DNA from 3 places in the Vagococcus jeotgali genome. Region 2 is predicted to be linked to each of the others. Evidence: predicted binding sites of a transcription regulator. Region 2 holds the regulator's gene; each other region holds the start of a gene.
The links. Region 2 encodes LexA, which represses DNA repair genes until DNA is damaged. Its sites were predicted from a motif close to CNAACANNTGTTNG; they were not measured.
Positions count from the first base shown of each region.

Region 1: ruvA (Holliday junction branch migration protein RuvA) is a predicted target of LexA. The motif match lies at 2,692-2,705, and genes of this name have one in related genera.
Region 3: uvrB (excinuclease ABC subunit UvrB) is a predicted target of LexA. The motif match lies at 2,074-2,087, and genes of this name have one in related genera.

Region 1 is NZ_CP142146.1:1,801,422-1,805,744, forward strand. It holds gene VSF34_RS08940 (hypothetical protein) at 1-450, shown strand, start outside; gene VSF34_RS08945 (CsbD family protein) at 486-923, opposite strand; gene ruvB (Holliday junction branch migration DNA helicase RuvB) at 1,033-1,995, opposite strand; gene ruvA (Holliday junction branch migration protein RuvA) at 2,058-2,675, opposite strand; gene msrB (peptide-methionine (R)-S-oxide reductase MsrB) at 2,788-3,216, opposite strand; gene VSF34_RS08965 (Maf family protein) at 3,221-3,772, opposite strand; gene mutL (DNA mismatch repair endonuclease MutL) at 3,785-4,323, opposite strand, start outside.
Region 2 is NZ_CP142146.1:1,437,995-1,442,317, reverse strand. It holds gene VSF34_RS07205 (50S ribosomal protein L25/general stress protein Ctc) at 1-476, opposite strand, end outside; gene VSF34_RS07200 (M42 family metallopeptidase) at 795-1,829, opposite strand; gene VSF34_RS07195 (hypothetical protein) at 1,957-2,163, opposite strand; gene lexA (transcriptional repressor LexA) at 2,272-2,892, opposite strand; gene VSF34_RS07185 (DUF896 family protein) at 3,044-3,286, shown strand; gene tkt (transketolase) at 3,380-4,323, shown strand, end outside.
Region 3 is NZ_CP142146.1:1,270,489-1,274,811, forward strand. It holds gene uvrA (excinuclease ABC subunit UvrA) at 1-11, opposite strand, end outside; gene uvrB (excinuclease ABC subunit UvrB) at 22-2,022, opposite strand; gene VSF34_RS06440 (C1 family peptidase) at 2,158-3,492, shown strand; gene VSF34_RS06445 (LCP family glycopolymer transferase) at 3,586-4,323, opposite strand, start outside.

The DNA.
Region 1 (4,323 bases), 360 kb from region 2:
TGCGCTCTTTTTATTTTTGACTTAAAAGATGTGAAAATAGCTTCATATTTTCCCGTATCACTAACTGCTTTGTCTCTACTTTTAACGACATCTAATATTTCTAATAGTTTATTTACTAATGATGAGATTGATCCTAATAACAATATTAGAGAAATTTATTTGGGGCGAGTGCTGTTTACGGCAATGATTTGGTTATCAATTAATATTTACTCATTTTGTATTCCCTTACTGGATTTAACTTTTTTACCAGAGCATTTCCAAAAATTAATTGTCATTATTTTTCTAGAAATTTTCTGTTTAGGGATCCTACTTATTTTCGATTTATTAGTTTCCACTATTAATATTTATTCCAAGAATTCACTTAAAGAAAAACCTACTCACAAAAAGCATGATGCCTATATCAAGCGCCAACAAGTAAAAAAATGGCATTCAAGCTCTAGACGCAAATAAAAAAAGAAAGCTGTCTAGCTTTCTTTTTTCATTTATTATTTATTATCTTGATGTGCTTCGTGTTTTTTCTCTAAATGGTTGTCGATTTTTTCTTTAGTAAACTGTGTTGCACCTACTACTTCTTCGACATTCCCTTTTGTTTTTAAGATTTTGTCGCCACTATGTTTGCCTTCAACTTCATCTAATTTACCTTTAACCATCATACTTGTTCCAGTACCAATCACATCATCAATGATTTGAGATGTTTGTTTTGTAATATCATTAGCAACGGCACGAGAAGCACCAATCACTTGATCCATCTTACCTTCTCTTGCTAAGTCATCATTATGCAAGACATGTCCTGCGAATTCTTCTGCATGACCTTTAATAGATTGTTTGTTCCATTGAGGTTCTTGCATTTTTTTCCATACAGCATAGGCATAACCTGCTGCTACTCCCACTGCGATTCCTAAAATTACGTTTGATTTTTTCATATTTGTCAAACCCTTTCTTAATCTCATGATACATCTAGTATACCTTAAAACATAAGAAAGTTCTAATAATAACCCTTCGTTTCTTAAGTCATTTAATAATTATTTAATTTTATTCCTTCCAGTCGTATCCTAAATGTTCATAAGCTAGATAAGTCGCTACTCTTCCTCTTGACGTTCGCTTGATAAAACCTTTTTGAATAAGATATGGCTCATACATATCCTCAACAGTTTCCCGCTCCTCACTAATGTTAACTGCAATCGTTGTCAACCCTACCGGACCACCGTCATATAATTCAATCATAGCTTTTAATAGTTTTTGATCCACATAATCTAATCCCTTATGATCCACTTGTAACATCTTTAGAGCCTCATCAGCAATTTCATCCGTCACAAGCCCCTCACTCTTTACTTGAGCAAAATCTCTCACCCGCTTTAATAAACGATTAGCAATTCTAGGGGTTCCTCTTGATCTTAAAGCAATTTCATATGCACCACTTTCCTCAATAGTCACATCAAATATATCAGCAGAACGCAGGACAATTTCTTTTAAATCCTCTGTTTCATAATATTCCATGTGGCACACAATACCAAAACGATCCCTTAAAGGTGCTGATAACATGCCTGCTCTTGTAGTGGCCCCAACTAAAGTAAAGGGAGGTAATTCAAAATGAACAGGATGAGAAGTTGGCCCTTGACCTATCATAATATCCACATAAAAATCCTCCATAGCAGAGTATAATAATTCTTCTGCTACACGAGGTAATCTATGAATTTCATCAATAAACAACACATCTCCTGGTTCTAATTCGTTTAATATTGCTACTAAATCTCCAGGTTTCTCAATGGCTGGACCACTAGTCGTCTTAATTTGAACATCCATTTCATTAGCAATAACCATGGCCATAGTCGTTTTCCCTAACCCTGGTGGTCCGTATAATAATACGTGATCTAGAGCCTCTTGTCTTTGCTTAGCTGCTTTGATATAAATATGAAGCTCTTCTTTGACTTTTGTTTGCCCTATGTATTGGGATAAGGTGCTTGGTCGTAAACTTTTCTCTGCCACATCTTCCATCTCATGCTCGTGGCTTTCATAAGAGACAATACGTTGTTCTTCTTCCACGTAAGTTTACCTCCTTATTTTTTCATTAATAATTTTAAACCAATACGCAAATACTCATCTGTTGTTTTATCATGATGACTTTCAAGCTCTCCCTTAATTCGTTTAATATCTCTTTCAGAATAACCTAAAGCTTTTAGTGCCTCAAGGGATTCATCTAGATAAGGAGAAGTACTTGTGGCAAATAGTTTTTCTTGTGAGCCTGCCACTGGTGTTTTAACTAAATCAATGGCCACATCATCTAATTTACCTTGTAAGTCTAAAATTAATTGTTGAGCTGTTTTCTTCCCGACACCTGGAAATTTAGTTAAATACGTAGCATCTTGTGACTCAATAGCATTGACTAAACCTACATGATCATCTAAAGCCATAATAGCTAGACCACTTTTTGGCCCTATCCCTGATACACTAATCACTTTTAGAAACAATTGTTTTTCCTCTAAAGATGAAAAGCCATATAAGGTGTGGGCATCATCTCGAATTACTTGATGCATATAGATTTTAATTTCCTGATTTAACTTGCTAGAGTAGCGAAAGGGATTCGCTACAGCAATCTGATAACCAATATTATTAACATCTAACACAATGTAATATGGGCTGATAAATGTCACTGCCCCTGTCATATATTCAAACATAATAATCTCCTTTTCCCGTACGCATGTTCCCATAAATTGTACCACAATAGACTTTTCAGGTATAGCTAATAAAAAGATGAAGCTGACTTTTAGTACAGCTCCATCTTTTTATTTAAGATTTAAACAAAGTTAAATACTCTTTATAGCCTTGACTCTCAAGCTCTGATACTGGGATAAACTTTAAAGCTGCACCGTTAATACAGTAACGTAAACCACCTGCTTCTACTGGGCCATCAGGAAACACATGACCTAGATGAGAGTTGGCCTGCTCACTTCTTACTTCCGTTCTAACACGAGTCAAACTAGTATCTTCTAGTTCTTTTAAAGTAACAATTGGTTTTGTAAATGAAGGCCACCCACAACCTGCATCATATTTATCTAGGGAAGAAAATAGAGGTTCCCCACTGACAATATCCACATAAATCCCCTCATCAAATAAAGCATCGTATTCACTTGTAAAAGGATACTCTGTTCCATTTTCTTGAGTTACTTGATATTGAATCGGTGTTAATCGTTTTCTTAAGTCATCTTGATTTGTCATCTTCTCACCTACCTAACTCAGTAAATAATTGATTTAAATAACCAATCGGTAAACCAACAACTGAAAAATAATCACCAGAAATTGATTTTACAAATAAGCTCCCTTGATCTTGAATCCCGTAAGCACCTGCTTTATCACTAGCCTCACCAGATTTAATATATTGCTTAATATGTCCATCTTCTAATTCATAGAACACAACATCTACTATCTCTGTGTGCTCATATACGTTTTCTGGTGTGATGACACACACTGCTGTCATCACTTGATGTGTTTTACCACTTAAAGAAGATAACATGGCATAGGCATCTTGATCATCAATTGGTTTACCTAAAATGGTATCACCAAGTACAACTGTTGTGCCACACCCAATAATCACCTCATCAGGATATAATTCTTTGATTTTTTCAGCCTTATTTTTAGCCATTCGCTCAACGTAGTATTTTGGTGTTTCATTAATATCTACCGTTTCATCTATGTTAGCTGGAGCAATAGTGAAATGACCTGTCACTTTTGATAATAATTCTTTTCGTCTTGGTGATTGTGAAGCTAAAATCATCTTATCATCTCCTTAATGTGGATCTTGAATTCGTTTGAATAATTTTTCCATATCTTGATTATTAAAATGGATTAAAACAGGCCTACCATGAGGACAGTTAAAGGGATTATCACATAATTTAAGCTCCTCTAACAAGGATCTTGCTTGGATATCATTTAAATGATGATTAGCTTTAATCGATTGTTTACAACTCATCATAATCGCTGTGTCTTCTCTAAACTTGGCTACATCTACTCTACCTTCCTCTAAGAAAATAGCTATCATTTCATGAATAGCGGCCTCTTCTTGGTTTGGCTCATACCAAGTCGGGTGTGAGCGTACGATAAAGCTTTGCTTACCAAAGTCTTCAAGTTCAATTCCCACCTCTTCAAAAACAGCTATGTTTTCTTTAATACGAAAGTATTCATCTTTTGGAAATTCTAGCACAATTGGTACAAGTAATTGCTGTAAATCATCAGTCACCTCACCTATCTTTTTCCTGAAATATTCGTATTTAATTCGTTCTTGGGCTGCATGTTGATCAATAATATAGAGACCCTCCCTACTTTGAG
Region 2 (4,323 bases):
ATATCTCCAATAGTTAAAGCATCACCAATTACTAAAGGCTCGATATTCACTTCAACACGTTCTGGTAAATTATCAGGTGTTGCAGAAACTTGAACGTTGTATAAGTTTTGCTCTAACACGCCACCAGCTTTAACGCCTTTAGGAGTTCCAACAAGAACTAATTCAGCTTCAACTTCTGTTAATTGAGTCATATCAACAGCTAAGAATTCAACGTGAATCCAAGCTTTTGTAAATGTATCTAACTCATAATCGTGTAATAATGTATTAACTTTTTTACCGTCTAAGTCTAAAGTATAAACAGCGTTTAATCCATTTTCACGGATTGCTTTGTCTAATTCTTTTTCATTAACAGAAATTGATAAATTTTCAATTCCGTTTCCGTTAACAGCACCAGGTACACGACCTTCTGCTCTTAATTTTTTACGTAATGATCTTGGACGTACTTCTCTTGCTGCTACTTGTAATACTACTGACATAAATAATTCCTCCTTTAGAATATAACATTTTATTTGTTCGTTTTTCTACTAAGTCTAATCAATTAAATTGATGAGCTGATTAATGAGCTTAGTATTGATAATTAACTGTCAACTTAACTATCACGAACGTAAAACTTTATTATAAACTGTTGAGGCAATTTTAATGGTTTAAAAAACATTAAATGTATGCGAAAAAATTAAACTTAAGCAATCCGCATATTGCCTGCTCATCATGGGTTAGATACCCACACTATAATTTAAGCTTATGGATTATACTTTACGCTTAAAAGTGATAAAGGTCAAGAGGTTTTTAAAAAATCATATTAATTCTTTGCTGAATAAATAAGCTGCTACTAATTTTTCAGTAGCTTCAATTGATTCAATATGTGTTCTTTCATAAGCATGACTAGCCTCGATACCTGCCCCGATTAAACCATGCTTAATATCAGCACCAGATCTGATAGCAGCAGAGGCATCACTACCGTAGTAAGGGTAGATATCTAGCTGGTAAGGAATGTGGTTATTTTGACAAAGTGTAACAAAATGATTTCTAAGAGAAAGGTGATAGGGCCCGCTTCCATCTTTTACACAGATTGAGACGCTGTATTCATCAGTTTGTTGATCATCACCCATAGCACCCATATCAACGGCAACATACTCAATCACACGAGGGTCAATATTTGAATTACCGCCATAACCAATTTCTTCATTATTAGAAAATAAAAAGTGTGTCGTAAATGGAATCGTATCACCTGATTTTTTCAGTTGAAGTAGAAAATTAATTAAAATAGCAACACTCACTTTGTCATCAAGATGTCTAGATTTAATAAAGCCAGTAGGAGTAATGACAGTACGTGGGTCAAAGCTAATAAAATCACCAACTTGAATCCCTAATTTTTGAGTTTCTTCTTTACTTGTTACTTTTTCATCCAGTCTAATCTTCATATTGTCTTGGTTTCTAGGAGCATCACCAGCATCTTTATAGACATGAACACTGGTTTGATGCATTAAAATCGTTCCTGTTAGTTCTTTACCATTTTGTGTGTAGACTGTACAGTATTCACCTTCAATGGCATTAAACTTAAAACCTCCAATTAGATCAATCTTAAGTCTACCATCAGGTTTAATAGCACGAACCATAGCACCAAGAGTATCCACATGAGCTGTAATAAAGCGATGTTTATGGTCATCATTTCCTGGAACACTTACTAGTAGTGCACCTTTGTTCGTTTTTTTCGGTACATAATTTGATTCTTTTAAAAGAGTCTCAATGTAGTCGATAATAGTAAAAGTATTTCCTGTTGGTGAAGCGATATTAGTTAATTGGCTAGTTAATTCAATAGTTGATGTCATCTATATCTTCCTTTCTTGTTGTCAAATCAAGATTAGAGGAATTGGGTTAATAAATCAATAAAAAATAACCGTAGGCGGTTATATGCCTATGATTATTTTTTATTGTCATTAGATAAGTAGAGTTTACTTATTTTTTATAAGAACAGTAATGTTGTTGTTTCTTCATATAATCTTGTTTTTGTCGGCGCTTGTAATTTTTATCATCCCATAACATCAACCAAATTAAGACAAGAGGGGTTAAAACAAGTAGGGCAATATTTAAACTCATATTCCCTAAAAACATCCCAACAATCAAAACAACTAAAATAAACGCATATCTTCTTAATGCTAACATGATGATCTCTCCTTTATTCTTAATAAGAACATTTGTTCGATTGTCCTTATTATACGAATGCTTGTTCGATTTGTAAAGTAAAAAATAAAGCATTTATTAAATGCTTTATTATATATGGTTACGATATAATCCAACGACTTTACCTAAAACAGAGACATTATCTAAAATAATAGGCTCTAATGTGTCGTTTTCAGGTTGTAGTCGAATGTAGTGGTCTTCTTTAAAGAATCGTTTACATGTTGCTTCATTGTCATCTGTCATAGCAATAATAATATCACCATTGTTTGCTTGAGACTGTTTTCTAACAATGACATGATCTCCGTCAAATATACCTGCATTGATCATACTCTCCCCACGAATCGTTAGCATAAATAAACTATTTTCTTCATATTTTAAATCAGGAGGTAGAGGAAAGAAATCCGATGCTTCTTCGACAGCCAGGATCGGTTCACCAGCTGTAACAACTCCTAACATAGGAATAAAAGGTGATTTAACTCCTATTAATTTAAGTCCTTCATCGGTTAATTCAATAGCACGTGGCTTTGTTGGATCTCGTTGAATAAGTCCTTTTTTTTCTAATCTTGATAGGTGACCATGAACAGTAGAGGTGGAAGATAGATTAACAGCTGTTCCAATTTCTCTAACCGTTGGTGGGTATCCTTTTTCTTCAACTTGTTCGTATATATATCTTAAAACATTAATTTGTCTAGATGAACGAGAGTTTGACATTCGATTCCCTCTTTTCGCTTTTTTTTGAGTGTAACATAAAAGTTTAAGTTAATCAAACACATGTTCGTTTTTAGGTTAAGGCAGCTAATTAATTGAATTTTTAAAGAATTTAAGCTACTATTTAGGTAGTCAATCCAAGGAGGAATATAATATGTTAAGTAAAGATAAATTAGATAGAATTAACGAATTAGCGAAAAAAGCTAAATCAGAGGCGTCTTTAACAGAGGCAGAACAAAAAGAACAACAAGAGTTAAGAGATGAGTATATTCAAACCTTTCGCTCAGGTATGAAAAATCAAATAGAGGGTATGAAAGTTGTAGATGAAGAAGGAACAGATGTGACTCCAGAAAAATTAAAACAAATTCAAAAAGAAAAAGGATTACATGGAAGATAACTCTTCCATGTTTTTCAATTTTACCTTGAAAAAATAATGTAACCGTTGTAAAATACAATAAAGGTAAAAAAAACCTAAATAGGAGGATGTTAGATGTTATTTGATAAAACAGATCAGTTAGGTGTTAATTCAATCCGTACATTAAGTTTAGATATGATTCAAAAAGCTAATTCAGGTCATCCTGGATTACCAATGGGTGCAGCACCAATGGCCTATGTGCTTTGGACAAAATTTTTAAAAGTAAACCCAAAAACGTCAAGAAACTGGGTGGATCGTGATCGTTTTGTTTTATCAGCAGGACATGGTTCAGCTATGCTTTATAGCTTATTACATTTATCAGGTTATGACTTACCGATGGATCAATTAAAACAATTTCGCCAGTGGGATAGTTTAACGCCAGGACATCCTGAAGTATTACATACTGACGGGGTTGAAGCGACGACAGGACCATTAGGACAAGGGATTGCAATGAGTGTTGGTTTTGCAATGGCAGAAGCTCACTTAGCTGCAACGTACAACAAAGAAAATTATAATATCGTTGATCATTACACCTATGCTTTATGCGGTGATGGGGATTTAATGGAAGGTGTTTCTCAAGAAGCTATTAGTTTAGCTGGTCACCTTAAATTAGATAAACTGATTGTGTTATATGATTCAAATGACATCTCTTTAGATGGTCCTTTAGACAAATCATTTAGTGAAGATGTTAAGGGGCGTTTTGAAGCATCAGGTTGGCACCATATTTTAGTAGAAGATGGTAATAATTTAGAGTCACTAGAAGAGGCAATTAGTATTGCTCGTGCTCAATCAGCTAAGCCGACTATTATTGAAGTGAAAACAATTATTGGTTTTGGTGCGACTAATGAAGGAACAAATAAAGCTCACGGAGCGCCACTTGGGGTAGATGGTGTAGCTCATGCCAAAGCTAATTATGGTTGGGATTACCCAGAATTTACTGTACCAAAAGAAGTTGAAGAGAGATTCCATGAGGATATGGTTGTTAAAGGTCAAGAAAAAGAAGCAGCTTGGCATGAATT
Region 3 (4,323 bases), 170 kb from region 2:
TCATTTGCCATAATTTATCTCCTATTTACTTGCTTTTAATTCTAAAATGGTATCTCTTAGCGTTGCTGCTTTTTCAAAATCAAGATTTTTTGCAGCATCTTTCATTTGTAACTCCATATCAAGTAAGACAGCCTCACGTCCCTCACGGTCAAGTTCTTTGTACTGCTCTTGAATAGATAAACGCTCCTCTGAGGTGTGATCTGCTTCTTTTGTAATACTAATTAAATCTCTAATTTCTTTCATAATTGTCTTAGGTACGATACCGTGTTCTTTATTATATGCTTCCTGAATTTGACGACGTCTACTTGTTTCATCCATCGCTTTCATCATAGAATCTGTCATCTTATCAGCATACAAAATAACTTTCCCATCAGCATTTCTCGCTGCTCGTCCAATAGTTTGAATCAATGAGCGCTCACTTCTTAAAAAGCCTTCTTTATCTGCATCAAGAATCGCCACAAGAGACACTTCAGGAACATCTAAACCTTCACGTAGTAAATTGATTCCGATTAAAACATCAAACTCACCTAGTCTTAAATCTCTGATGATTTCTGTTCTTTCTAAAGTTTTGATATCACTATGAAGATACTTCACTTTAATACCTAACTCTTTTAAATAATCTGTTAAATCCTCTGACATTTTTTTAGTCAATGTTGTAATAAAGACACGTTCATTTCTTTGTGTCCGCTCATTTATTTCTCCAACCAAATCATCAATTTGTCCCATAATTGGACGAACTTCAATCACAGGATCTAAAAGGCCGGTTGGGCGAATGATTTGCTCTACAACATGATCTGTCTCCTCCATTTCGTAAGGACCTGGTGTTGCTGATACATACATAATCTGATTGACTTTTTCTTCAAATTCTTCTAGTTTTAAAGGACGGTTATCTAAAGCACTTGGTAGTCTAAACCCATAATCTACAAGCATTTGTTTTCTAGCTCTATCCCCGTTATACATGCCTCTAATTTGCGGTAAACTAACGTGTGACTCGTCTACCATAATTAAAAAATCATCAGGAAAAAAATCAATTAGAGTATAAGGACTCTCTCCTTCTTTACGACCATCCATGTGTCTTGAATAATTTTCAATTCCTGAGCAATAACCCATCTCACGCATCATTTCAATATCGTAGTTTGTTCGCTGCTCAAGTCTTTGTGCTTCAATTAATTTATCTTCACGGCGAAGCTCAGCCAGCCTAACGTCTAATTCAGCTTGAATATTTCCTATGGCTTCTTCTAAATGTTCCTCATTTGTCACAAAGTGAGTCGCCGGAAAAACTGCCACATGTTCTCTATCAGCTAGTACTTCACCTGTTAGAGTATTAAACTCTCTAATTCTATCAATTTCGTCACCAAAAAATTCAACACGAATAGCATGCTCATCTTTTGATGCTAAAAAAATCTCTACAACGTCACCTCTAACTCTAAATCTACCACGCTGAAAATCTATATCATTACGATCAAACTGAATATCAACTAAAGCTCTAAGTAACTCATCTCGCTCCATCTCCATGCCTTCTCTTAAGGATAACACTTGATCTTGATATTCTCTAGGATCACCTAAACCATAAATACAAGACACAGAAGCCACAACAATGACATCATTACGCTCTAACAGTGAGCTTGTGGCTGAATGTCTTAATTTATCAATCTCATCATTGACACTAGAATCTTTTTCAATATAAGTATCACTTGATGGCACGTAAGCCTCTGGTTGATAATAATCATAATAACTCACAAAATATTCAACAGCATTATTTGGAAAAAATTCTTTAAACTCACTATAAAGTTGCCCTGCTAGAGTTTTGTTATGAGCGATAATTAAAGTAGGTCTATTAACCTCTTTAATCACATTACTCATGGTGAATGTTTTACCAGAACCTGTTACACCTAATAAAATTTGAGCTTTTTCTTTGTCTTCGATATGTTTAACTAATTGTTTAATGGCCTCTGGCTGATCTCCTGCAGGGGCGTATTTAGATACTAAATCAAAAGTATGATGGGTCTGTCTTTCTATCACTTGCATACTCTCCTTTGTCATTTGACTCTAACTTGTTAAAGTTTAACATACCGAACATATTTTCGCCAAGTTCTTAGTCCTTTGAATTTAATAAAAAAAGGAGTAGAATAATCTCAATGAAAGGGGTAATGTATTATGAGTTTTTCAATTAATAAAGAAACTATTAAAACAATGCAACAAGAATTTAAGTCGAGTAAAGAGCACCATATTGCACAACGTTCTGTTAGTAAAAATGGAATTTTAGCTTCTTCAGAAAATATGGATTCTGTAGTAGCTAATCACCCAACATTTTCAATTGATTTAGATACAGGTAATGTGACCAATCAAAAACAAAGTGGAAGATGCTGGATGTTTGCGGCACTTAATACATTTAGACATGATGTTTTAAACAATCATCATATTAAAGATTTTGAATTATCACAAAACTATACTTTCTTTTGGGACAAATTTGAAAAAGCTAATTATTTTTACCACAACATTATTAAAACTTCCCACGAAGATATTACAAGTCGTGATGTAGCCTTTTTACTTGCTACCCCACAACAAGATGGTGGCCAGTGGGACATGTTAGTTGCGATTATTCAAAAATATGGTATCGTTCCAAAAACAATTATGCCAGAAACAAGTAGTAGCTCAAATAGCCGTGAATTAAACACTATTTTAAATAAAAAACTAAGAAAAGATGCCCTAACACTTCGAAAAGCCCTTGATGAAGGTGCTAGTAAATCTGATATTCAAAATATCATTAATCAATTACTACAAGAAGTTTATAATCTCTTAAGCATCGCACTTGGGACACCACCAACTGAATTTGATTATGCTTATTATGATACTGACAATAATTATCATATTAAACAAGGATTAACACCTCAAACTTTTTTTGATGAATTCATTGGGGTTGATTTAGATGATTATATTAGTATTATCAATGCACCAACCAAAGATAAACCTTATAACAAGCTCTACACCATAGATATGCTAGGAACTGTAGTAGGCGGAAAAGAAATCAGACATCTTAATTTAGATATGAAAACATTTAAAGAACTAACGATTAAACAACTTCAAGATGGAGAAAGTGTCTGGTTTGGTTGTGACGTTGGACAGTCTTCAACTCGTGATTCAGGTATTATGGCTCTGGATATTTACAGTGTTGAAGAGACCCTTGATATTGATTTAACTATGTCAAAAGCCCAAAGACTTGATTATGGTGAGAGTCTAATGACTCATGCCATGGTTATCACTGGTGTGGATTTAGTTAATGATATAGCTAAAAAATGGAAAGTAGAAAACAGTTGGGGTGACAAAGTTGGAAGTAAAGGCTATTTCGTTATGAGTGATGATTGGTTTGAAGAATTTACATACCAAGTCGTTATTAATAAAAAATATCTTTCTGATGAATTAAAAACCATTGTTGAAAAAGATGACGTGACTGTTTTAGCTCCGTGGGATCCAATGGGGGCACTAGCTTAAGCTATTTTGTATAAAAAAAGAGGAAAATGCCTGTGGTTCTATAATGCACCATAAGCATTTTCCTCTTCTTTATTACAAGCTAAACATCTACTTCTACTTAACTTGTCCTTTAATAATATTTTGAACACGAACTAACTCATCATCTGGGATTTCTTGGTAAGACACATCATCAATCCAAACACCCTCGCCATATAAGGTTTCATCTTCAATATTTTGGAAACTATCCCGGTAATTTAGAGCAATTTCAAACATCTCATCTGGCTCTAAATCTGTTTTCATATTGTCCTCAATAGCTTTTAAAATAGCTTTATAATGCTTAACTCCACCAAGACTAAGTGCTTTATCAGCAATTCCTTCAATCACTTCTTGTTGACGAACTTGACGACCATAATCACCATTTGGATCCTCGTAGCGCATACGAGTATAAGCTAATGCTTCTTCTCCGTTAAGTGATTGAGGCCCTTTTTTAAATTTAAAGCCATCTTGCTCAAATTCAAATTTATTATCCACATCAACCCCGTCAACAGCATTAACTAAACCTTCAAACCCCATCATATTGATCCAAATATAATGATCTAGTTGCATATCTAATAAATTATCAACAGTATCCATCGCCATTTTCTCTTGTCCATGAGCATAGGCATGAGCTATTTTTTCAGTGGTATCATGTCCAATAATTTCAGTTCTTGTATCACGCGGTACGCTTATTAAAGTTGTTTTCTTTTCACGAGGATTTACAGTAGCCACTAACATGGTATCAGAACGACCAACATCGTTTCTTCCAAAATCCCCTGTATCAATTCCAAGTAGTAAAACTGAGAAAGGATCGCC